Regions from separate parts of the Cohnella algarum genome, predicted to be linked through region 2. Evidence: riboswitches for the same ligand, from Rfam matches in the RefSeq annotation. Region 2 holds a riboswitch; each other region holds the start of a gene.
What was found. A riboswitch is a leader RNA that binds a small molecule or an ion and turns the genes downstream of it on or off. The one in region 2 is predicted to bind cyclic di-GMP.

Region 1: another riboswitch for cyclic di-GMP. It lies ahead of JW799_RS14840 (methyl-accepting chemotaxis protein); the one in region 2 lies ahead of JW799_RS12910 (transglutaminase-like domain-containing protein).
Region 3: another riboswitch for cyclic di-GMP. It lies ahead of JW799_RS15315 (EAL domain-containing protein); the one in region 2 lies ahead of JW799_RS12910 (transglutaminase-like domain-containing protein).

What each region holds. Positions count from the first base shown of each region.
Region 1 is NZ_JAFHKM010000002.1:3,341,702-3,344,970, forward strand. It holds gene JW799_RS14835 (endonuclease) at 1-797, shown strand, start outside; cyclic di-GMP riboswitch class I at 1,107-1,188, shown strand; gene JW799_RS14840 (methyl-accepting chemotaxis protein) at 1,409-2,698, shown strand; gene JW799_RS14845 (GAF domain-containing protein) at 2,722-3,159, shown strand; gene JW799_RS14850 (thiamine pyrophosphate-binding protein) at 3,179-3,269, shown strand, end outside.
Region 2 is NZ_JAFHKM010000002.1:2,825,858-2,829,126, forward strand. It holds gene JW799_RS29625 (LPXTG cell wall anchor domain-containing protein) at 14-790, shown strand; gene JW799_RS12905 (class D sortase) at 868-1,542, shown strand; cyclic di-GMP riboswitch class I at 1,596-1,679, shown strand; cyclic di-GMP riboswitch class I at 1,721-1,805, shown strand; gene JW799_RS12910 (transglutaminase-like domain-containing protein) at 1,819-2,631, shown strand; gene JW799_RS12915 (diguanylate cyclase domain-containing protein) at 2,825-3,269, shown strand, end outside.
Region 3 is NZ_JAFHKM010000002.1:3,452,805-3,456,073, forward strand. It holds gene JW799_RS15305 (GGDEF domain-containing protein) at 1-766, opposite strand, end outside; gene JW799_RS15310 (hypothetical protein) at 804-1,115, opposite strand; gene JW799_RS15315 (EAL domain-containing protein) at 1,142-1,885, opposite strand; cyclic di-GMP riboswitch class I at 1,913-1,999, opposite strand; gene JW799_RS15320 (tautomerase family protein) at 2,194-2,580, shown strand; gene JW799_RS15325 (HAD family hydrolase) at 2,635-3,269, shown strand, end outside.

The sequences.
Region 1 (3,269 bases), 520 kb from region 2:
CGTCGATCGCCGGGTTGTTGACGGACGGAACGCCGGCGGATCTGAGCGCCGCGTCTGTCACGTACGTCAGCGACGGACCGGCGGTCGAAGTGAGTCCGGAAGGACAAATTACCGGCGTTCAGGCGGGAAGCGCGTCGGTAACGGCTCACGTTGTCTATAACGGGCAAACCGTCGTCTCCAATGCGGTAACGTTGACGGTTTTCGAACCGCTCGCGACGGGAGCGCCGGGCAAGCCCGTATTATCCGACAACAACGGCCACGACACCGGTCTTAAGGACGGCAGCTACACCGTGACGATGAATATGTGGTGGGGCAACAACGGCTCGGTCTTCAAACTGTACGAGAACGGAGTCCTGATCAGCGAGCAAAGCTTGGCGGACGCTTCGCCCTCGGCGCAAAAAGCGGCCGTTGACATTGCCGGCAAGCCGAACGGCACGTATGCGTACACATGCGAACTGATCAATGTTTTCGGAACGGCAACGTGCGGAGAACATGTCGTGACCGTTACCGACGCCAATCCGGGCAAGCCGGTGCTGTCCCAAGACAACTGGGACGGGGACGGCAACTACAAGGTGACGATGAACATGTGGTGGGGAACGAACGCCGGCGAATACCGGCTGTATGAAAACGGCACGCTGGTCGATACGCAGGTTCTGAACGCCTCGACGCCGGGCGCGCAAAGCGCCGTAACGAGCCTTGAAGGCAGGGCGCCGGGAACTTACGAGTACCGTGGCGAATTGATCAACGCCGCCGGGACGACGTCCGGCGAAACGATTGTCGTGACCGTAACCAAGTAAAGGTTAGTTCTTCGTTTCGACCGCATCCCCAACATCCGGGCCCGCCCGACTGGCGCGTCCGGTTGTTGCGTTTAGGAGACGGACGGTGACGCGCGACCGGGAGCGAATGAAAACGAGGGAGGAACGAACCGGGGGCGGAAACTATCGGTACGTTGACCGGCAAGGCTTGATTACGCTTACAATAATAGGATAAACGGTACGGTAGAAGATTTTGAAAAAAATTTTGTAAATAAATCTAAATTTCTATCAAATTTACTCGCATTATTCCGATAACTATACATACAGGAAGTTAAAGAAATCATAAAGTGAAGAAGTGAACGGCAAACCTGTCGAAAGGCAGGGACGCAAAGCTACGGGTCTAAGGTTCTGCTATGATCGCCGGGCTGCCAACTTATGGATCTTTTGTGTCTTCATGAGGGCGGCAGGGCTTTCTTTTAGTAGAAAGTCCTTTTTGTTTTTCCCTGAAGAAGACGACTCCTGCAAAACGCGCAGCCGCGGAAAGAAGGTGGTTCGGGGAAGACGAGACCAACGCCCGGAAGACAAGGACTCGGCGCTGCCCTCCGGGCGGGAACGGCAGGAACGCCGAAAACGGATTGCTGGAGGAGAAACGCTTGAACGTTGGGCATTGGAAAAAGGGCACGGTCGGAAAATGGGCGCTGGCCGCGACGGGCTTTATCGCGGTTTTCTCCGTCGCGTTCGGCCTCGCGATCTATTTTACGGCCGCGTCGGTCATGCGAATCGAAATGGACGCAACCTACATAAAAGACTTGAAAACCAGGGTCGCCTGGCTGAGCGTCGGATTCGCCGTTTTATTTTTGCTGCTGGGCAGCTTCTGCGCGTATGCGGCCATTCGCAAGGCGGCCCGCGCCGGCGTCTTCGGCGCTTCCGCAGCGTTAACCGCAGGGGTGCAGGGCGAAAGCGCGGCTCTCGCAACGTCGGAATCAATGCCCTTGGAGAACGGGCAGCTGCGCGAAGTGCTGGCCCGCATCGGCGGGCTGACGAACGAAGTGGCGGCGGCTTCGCAATCGCTGGCGAGCAACACGGAGTTTTGCACGGACATGGTCGTCGGCATTTCGGAGTCGATCCGGCAGATCGCCGGCGGCAGCGAAACGATTGCCGAAAGCTCCCGGGGCAACATGTTCATGCTGGAAGAAGTCAGCAAAGGGATGGAGCACATCGCGGAATCGTCGCAGGGACTGGCGAACGAGATGTCCGAAGTCGCGCAGAAGGCGAGCGGCGGCATGGAGCTGATCGAGCGGACCGTCGCGCAGATGCAGAACATTACCGAAGCGGCGCTGGCCTCCTCGGCGGCGGTCGAGCAGATGGACAGGCGCACCCTGGAAATCGACCGGGTGACGGCGATCATGGGCGAGATTGCCTCCAGGATCAACCTCCTGTCGCTGAACGCGGCGATCGAGGCGGCGCGCGCGGGCGAATTCGGGCGCGGCTTCGCGGTCGTGGCGGACGAGGTCCGCAAGCTCGCGGACCAGTCTTCGAGCTCGACCAAGGAGATCGCCAGGACGGTCGAGCATATCCGCGCCGGCTCGCGGGAGACGCGGGAAGCGATGAGCCGGGTGCTGGACGAGGTCCGGTCCGGTTCGGAGCTCGCGGGCGTCGCGGGGCAATCGTTCCGCGAAATCGCGTCATTGACGGAAAACGTGTCCTTCAAGGTGCAGGAAGTGTCGGGCGTGACGGAGGAAATCAGCGCCAGCGCGGAACAGATCCTGAGCTCGGTGCGCGAGACGGTGTCGATTACCGAAGTGTCGCTTGCGGGAACGAAGGAGATCGCGGTTTGCTCCGACGAGCAGCTCGCCGCGATGGAAGAGTCGCTTCAATCCGCGCGGCAAATGCAGGAGCAGGCCCAGCGGCTGCGGCAGGAGCTGGATTCGCTCGCGGATTGACGAGACGAAGGAGGGAAAAAGCAATGGATTTGGAGCGGCTTGGCGAGCTGTTCGAAGAGCTCGAGCGATTGACCGGCGTGCGGGACATCGCCTGCCACCGGATCGAAGGAGGCCGCCTGCATCCCGTCCTCAAGACGAAAACCGACAAGCTCGGCGTCGAAAAGTGGAAAAGCGTACATGCGGAAAGCCCGGTCTACGTCGAGCGCGACCGGCTGCTTTCCGATCTCGTCCGCGATCCCCGGCCGATTGCCGTGCAGGATGTCAAGAACGATCCGCGGTCGGCGTCGGAGTTTTTCCTATTCGGCATCGACAGCATTTTGATTTTGCCGGTAACGGAGGAAGCGGTCGTCAAAAGCATCGTCCTGGTCGCGTCCATCGGAGAGCTGCATGAATTCACGGGAGAAGAGATCGGTCAGGCGCAGCGGCTGGTAGAAGGATACAGAGAGATATTTCAAGCTTAACGGAGGAGAGTGGGCTCAGATGAAAATCGCGGAAGCCATACTTCGCTATCTGAAAGCAAGCCAAGTCGAGTATCTGTTCGGCATCCCGGCGGGAATTATCGGACCGCTGT
Region 2 (3,269 bases):
TCGGGAGGCAGCTGTGAAAAGATTTTTGAAAACGATGGTCAATTTGCGCTTGTTGGCCGTGTTGCTTGTCGTTGCCTATGGAGCTTTCTCGGACGTGGGGGCGGCATCGGCCGCTTCGGCACCGCCGCTCGGCGCGGCCTCTGAGTCGGCCAAGCCGGACGTCATTCCGGAGCTGCCGGAAGCGGCGTTGTATGTCGCCGACTCGGACAAAACGGGCGAAGTGGTCGAGATCGCCGAGGAGGAAGTGCCGCTCGGAACCGTCGAAACGAAGGCCAAGCCGGACGTCATTCCGGAGCTGCCGGAAGCGGCGTCGTATGTCGCCGGCTCGGACGAAACGGGCGAAGTGATCGAGATCGCCGAGGAGGAAGTGCCGCTCGGAACCGTCGAAACGGAGGCGAAGCCGGACGTCATTCCGGAGCTGCCGGAAGCGGCGTCTTATGTCGCCGGCTCGGACGAAACGGGCGAAGTGATCGAGGTGGCCGAGGAGGAAGTACCGCTTGGAACCGTCGAAATGGCGGCGAAGCCGGACGTCATTCCGGAACTGCCGGAAGCGGCGTCGTATGTCGCCGGCTCGGACGAAACGGGCGAAGTGATCGAGGTGGCCGAGGAGGAAGTGCCGCTCGGAACCGTCGATCACGGCGTTGATGCCGCGAAGACGATCGAAGAGGACGAGGCGCCGCTTGGCACGCTGCCGCAGACCGGCGAGTCCGGTCCGCTTCCGTTTTACCTGTTCGGATCGGCGCTTGCCGTTTTCGGCGTTTGCCTGCTGCGCAAAAAACGCGTAAACTGACCGTATGAACGCGGGCCTGTCCGGCCTGAATGCGTCGCTGCATTCACGCTTCTCCACGGCCCAGGAGGGATAACGACATGAAAAAGCTGTACTTGCTTTTCATCCTGGCGGGCGTTTTTCTGATCTGCTACCCGCATCTGAACGAGTGGGTTCAGGACCGGAAGCAGGCGCAGTTGCTGGCTGCCGCGGAGCGGGAGCTGGCCGAAGCCGACGATCGGCTGTCGTCTTCCGTATCTACGCTAAAGAACGGCTTGGCGAAAGTGAACGCGCTATTGGAACAAAGCGCGCAGGAAGAAGAACCGGAGGAGCCCGACCCGTTTGCCGCGTACGCGGAGGACGAACGGCCGCTCGCCATCCTGACGATCGACAAAATCGACGTCAAGCTGCCGGTGCTCGAAGGGGCCACCAAGCAGAACATGAAGCACGCCGCGGCGCACATGACAGAGACGGCCGCGCTGGGAGAGGTCGGCAATGCCGCCGTCGCCGCGCATAGAGCCAGAACGAAGGGCCGCTTGTTCAACCGGCTCGACGAAGTGGAAATCGGCGACAAGATCGACGTCAAGACAAGCGAGGGCAGCTACAGCTACACGGTTTACGAAATCAAAATCGTGGAGCCGACGGAGCTTTCCGTGCTGGAGCCGAACGGAACGGACCGCATTTTGACGCTCATTACGTGCGATCCGCTCGTCAACCCCACGCATCGTCTGATCGTTCACGCCAAAATAACCGATTCCGCCGCGACGGCGGATTAAAAACTGCTTTTCTATTTCGACAAATAATGGTATAATTTTTATGTAAAAGCTTATCACGATAACGGCAAACCTGTCGAAAGGCAGGGACGCAAAGCTACAGGGCCTTCCTCCGAGCGAGATGGCAGCCAGTTGCCGAACGACATGGCTTTTTTTGTTTTTTCGAAGCCTCTGAAAACTTTACCGATAATGGCATACCTGTCGAAAGGCAGGGACGCAAAGCCATAGGGCCTTCCTCCTAGCGAGATGGCAGCCTGGCCGCCGAAGGGAGTTTTACGAATGCGCAAGCTCGCGTTCGCGACCGCCGCGATCGTTATATTGTTTACCATGTTGTTTGGCGCCGCAGCCTACGCCGCCAACGAAACCGGCGCGGAATGGCTGGACACGACAAAGCTGGATACCGGGGCGGTCGGCGTGCGCTATGCAGTCAAAGCCGACGTCAAAACGAAGGCCATGATCGTCAAGGACACCGGAAAATATACCTATACGCTCAGAGCGGACAAGCCTGTCGAATGGTTCCCTCTGCAGTTGGGCAACGGCGACTACACGGTGACGATTCTGGAAAACGTCAGCGGCAATCAGTACAAAGTCGTGGACAAGGCAACGCTGACGCTCGCTTTGCAGGACGGCACGGCCGTTTATTTGAACCAGGTACAGAACATCGATTGGACGCCGAACAGCATCGCCGTTCAAAAGGCGAAGGAACTGACGCAGAACAAAAAGACGGACGCCGAAAAGGTGGCCGCCGTTTACCGATACGTAATCGACAACGTCAAGTACGACAAAGAGCTCGCGGCCGCAGCCACGCCGGATTACCTGCCGCAAATCGACCGCACGTTCGCCAGCAACAAGGATATCTGCTACGGCTACGCCGCCTTGACGGCCGGCATGCTGCGCGCGCTCGATATCCCGACGAAGCTGGTGACGGGCAAAACGACGTACGTAACCGAGTACCATGCCTGGAATCAAGTGTTTCTGGACGGCCAATGGGTGACGATCGATACGACGGTCGACGCCGGACTCAAAGCCGGCAAGCAAGATTTCCAAATGATCAAGGATGCCGCTCTCTATACGACGGACAAGGTGTACTAAAGCCTTGGAATTTGCAAAAAAAGCCCAGGAAGCTCCGAGCCGCAGCGCGGTTTTCGGGGCTTTTTTTCAGATCGAAATCGAGCGTTCAGTTTCTGTACAGTTCAAACGGCTATACTTGAATGAGCGATATTCGGGGCCGGCAATGGGTCGTTCGTCCCGAAATTTCAGGCAACGAAACGAAAGAGGTAAGGATATGTTTGCTTTTGGAGGAAATTCAATCGTAACGGTAATGATCGTCTACGCGCTCGCAGCCGTGAATTTATATGCCTGCCTGAGCTTCGCGGGCAAGATCGGGCTTTCGAAAGGGGAAAAAGGGCGGCTCGCCGCGGTTCAGGCGGCGGTGACCGTCGTTTTCGGCATCGGGACGGATTTTTTCTCGGAAATGATCGACGTTTCCCGGACGTTTCCGTTTCTTTTCGCTTTAACTTCGGTTCTGGTGGCGCTGATCGCCGTCGTCACGGCCGTGCTGATGGCCAGCTGGATCATGGACGAAAAAAGCCTGAACCTGCGCCAATGCATGGCGGGGACGACGCTGCTGGCCGCAGGGTTGTCGTCGATGCATTACAACGGCTTGGCCGCCCCTTGGCTTATGGAGGTCTACGATCCCAATCTCATCGCGATCGTCGCGATTACGGCCG
Region 3 (3,269 bases), 630 kb from region 2:
ACATCAGGCTGGCCCGCAGGACGAGTTCCCGAAACGTCAGCTTGCCGAGATCCGGTTCCGCGCCGGCGTCCAGCCATCCGACCGAAGCCGATACGTGCGCCGGACCGACGGAGAAGCCGTCCGCCAGCGTCCCGACGGCATCTCGAATGAAGGAAGGAGGACGTTTGCTAAGCACCGCGAATTCGTCTCCCGCATACCGGCATAGACAATCTTCTTCGCCGAAGACGGATTTCAGTTTCCCCGCGAAGCCGCAAATAAGGTCATCCCCGACCGGATGCCCGAACCGCTTGTTGACGACGCCGAAATCGTTCAAATCGATGAACAAAAAATGAAACGGCTGGCCGCGCGCGATCAGATCCAACGCAATCGCCTCGAGATAATCGGATCTGAACAGTCCGGTCATCGGATCGGTCAGCTCCGCAATCCGGGAAGCAAGCGTCTCCCGGGTGACGATCCCGGACGGGGATCCGTCCTTCGAACGGACGAGCAGCCGCTCAATGCCGTTCTCCGCCATCAAGTTCAGAGCGTCCCAAACGAAGGCGTCCTCGACGGTTCCGATCGGATCGGCAGTCATCGCGTCGGCAACGATCCGGTTCGGATGCGTCGTTCGCACGTCGCGCGACGTCAGGATGCCCGTGACCGTTCCCGCATCGACGACGAGGAGGGAGCCGATGCGAAACCTCTCCATCAGTTCGGAGGCATGGAGCACGCTTCGACCGGACGACACGCTATGAATCGTGCGAGTCATCACTTCGCCGACCTTCATCGGATGTCGACCTCCCGTTGCACGGATACCTCCACCTTCAGCTCCGAGCGAAGCACCATCGTTTCGTTGATGAGCCCTCGGCTTCCTGAACGATGACGTCCATCAGTACGCTCTCGTCCAGCATTTGCAGAAGGGAGGTGCGGATGAGGACAGCCTCGATCTTCGGATGGTCGGTCCGGACCACGGAGAACTGGTCGGGGCTAAGCGCCTCGGCCATTCTGCGCACGGCTTCCGGACCGATCGGGGCGCGCCTGCCGATAATAAGCAAATCCTGCATGGGCGGCATTTCAAACTCGGAAATTTTTAATGACAGCATCGCTTTTCTCGAATAGTTCTTTCGGTCTTCCAATATCTACGACTCCCTTTTCCGAAGATTTAAGGGACGCCCGTTGAGTAGAGGTCCGCCAGCCGCTTCGGCTTGGACAACAGAAATCCCTGTCCCAACGCGACGCCCAACTGCTGCGCCTGCATCAGGTCTTCCGTTTCTTCAATCCCCTCCAAGATAAGCAGCGTGTTGTCCTTGCAATATTCCGCAAACAACTTCAACATTTTGCGTTTTTCCGCGTCGACCTGCAGATCCCTGCCGAAAAACCGGTCCAGCTTGATCATGTCGGGGGCGATTTCGATAATTTTCCTGAGCGTCGTCGCTCCTTCCCCCACATCGTCGAATGCGACAAGAAATCCGGATTCGCGGAGCCAACGCAAGTTGCCGATAAAGTTCGCGTCATCCCAGCTCTCCGCTTCCGTCACCGTCTCGTTGATTTCGAATACGATCCGGTCTGCCAGAACCAGATAATCCCGCAAAGCCTTTTCGATAAAATGCGGGAACGTCTCGTCCGCGAGCGAGGACGGAAAGACGTTAAGAAACAGGTACTCGCCGGACTCCTTCCGCTTCTTGTCGGCAAAGAAAGCGGCGATAGCGCTGTATACGGACAGCGTATCCAGCTCGAACAGCTTGTTTTGCTCCGCGGCCGCTTTGAAAAGCAGGTCCGGCGAGCGAACGGCGTCGCAACGGATGAGCGCCTCATAACCGAGCACGGACCGGTCGGCAAGATGCAGCACCGGCTGAAAAAGGTGATAAAAATCTTGCTGCGTAATGAGATTTTCCATCGTAGTCATGAGTTTTCCTTTCTGATGATCGACAATTTCGGTAACCCGGCTGCCTTAGATTCTGGATCCTTAGGCCCATGGGCTTTGCGCCCCTTTTTTTCAAAAGGTTTGCGATTTTCGGTTTGAACGCACCAGTCGAAAGGACCAAGTTGTCACCCTTTTTACCTATAAAGATAATGTTTCGCCATAAATCGACTAAATTCCTACGGAACATGCGTTCGATTTTCGGGGCGGCTTCTTTTGTTTGCCGGGGAAATCATGATACGATAGAGGCGGATACGGAGTTTCAGAAGGAGACAGAGAGAGGTGAGCAGCCAATGGCTCAGGTAAAAGTATACGGTATTCGCGAACGGCTTGGAGCGGTAAGGGAAACGCTGTCGGACATTATCCATATGTGTCTGACGGAAGCGTGGGGAATTCCCGAACAAAAAAGATTTCAACGCTTCATCGGGTTGGACAAGGCGGATTTCATTTTTCCCGCCGACCGTTCCGAGCATTACACGATTGTAGAGATTATGATGTTCGAAGGTCGTTCGGAGGAAGCGAAAAAAAACCTGATCCGGCTGCTGTACGAAGGAGCGGGAGCGTGCGGGCTTACCGAGAACGATCTGGAAATCGTCCTCATCGAGATGCCCAGAGGCAATTGGGGCATTCGCGGAAAATCCGGAGACGAGCTCGCGCTTTCGTACGCGGTCGATATTTGAACCGGCCGCCATCGCCGCCGCAAGCCATGCTGGAGAAGAAAGGAAGAGAAGCGATTGATCAAGGCAGTCGTGTTCGATTTTGACGGAACGATATTGGATACCGAGTCGGTGGCGTACGACGCGTTTTGCGACATCTTCTCGGACCACGGCCAGAAGCTGGAGCTCGAACGCTGGGCGCTGGGAATCGGCACGTGGGGCGCCTACGACCCTTACGAGGATTTGGAGCGGCTTTGCGGCCGACCGATCGACCGCCCGGCCGTTGAACGTCTGTTCAACGAACGGTTCGCCGCCAAGTCCAAAGAAGTCGAGCTTCGGCCGGGCGTCATCGCGACGCTGGAAGAAGCGAAGCGGCGGGATTTGCGCATCGGTCTTGCGACGAGCTCTTACCGCCGCTCGGTCGAACCGCATCTGAGGGAGCACGGGCTGCTCGCTTATTTCGATGCGATCCATACGGCGGACGAGGTGGAAAAAGTCAAGCCCGACCCGGCGCTGTACAAGCTTGCGCTCGCATCGCTAGGCGTCCGCGGAAACGAAGCGGTCGCGATCGAAGATTCCGTCAACGGGCTGAGGGCGGCGAAGGCCGCCGGCATGTACGGCATCGCCGTGCCGAACCCGCTGACGGAAGGAATGGACTTTTCCGAAGCCGATCTGAAAATCGCTTCGCTTGCCGAGCAGCCGCTGTCCGATTG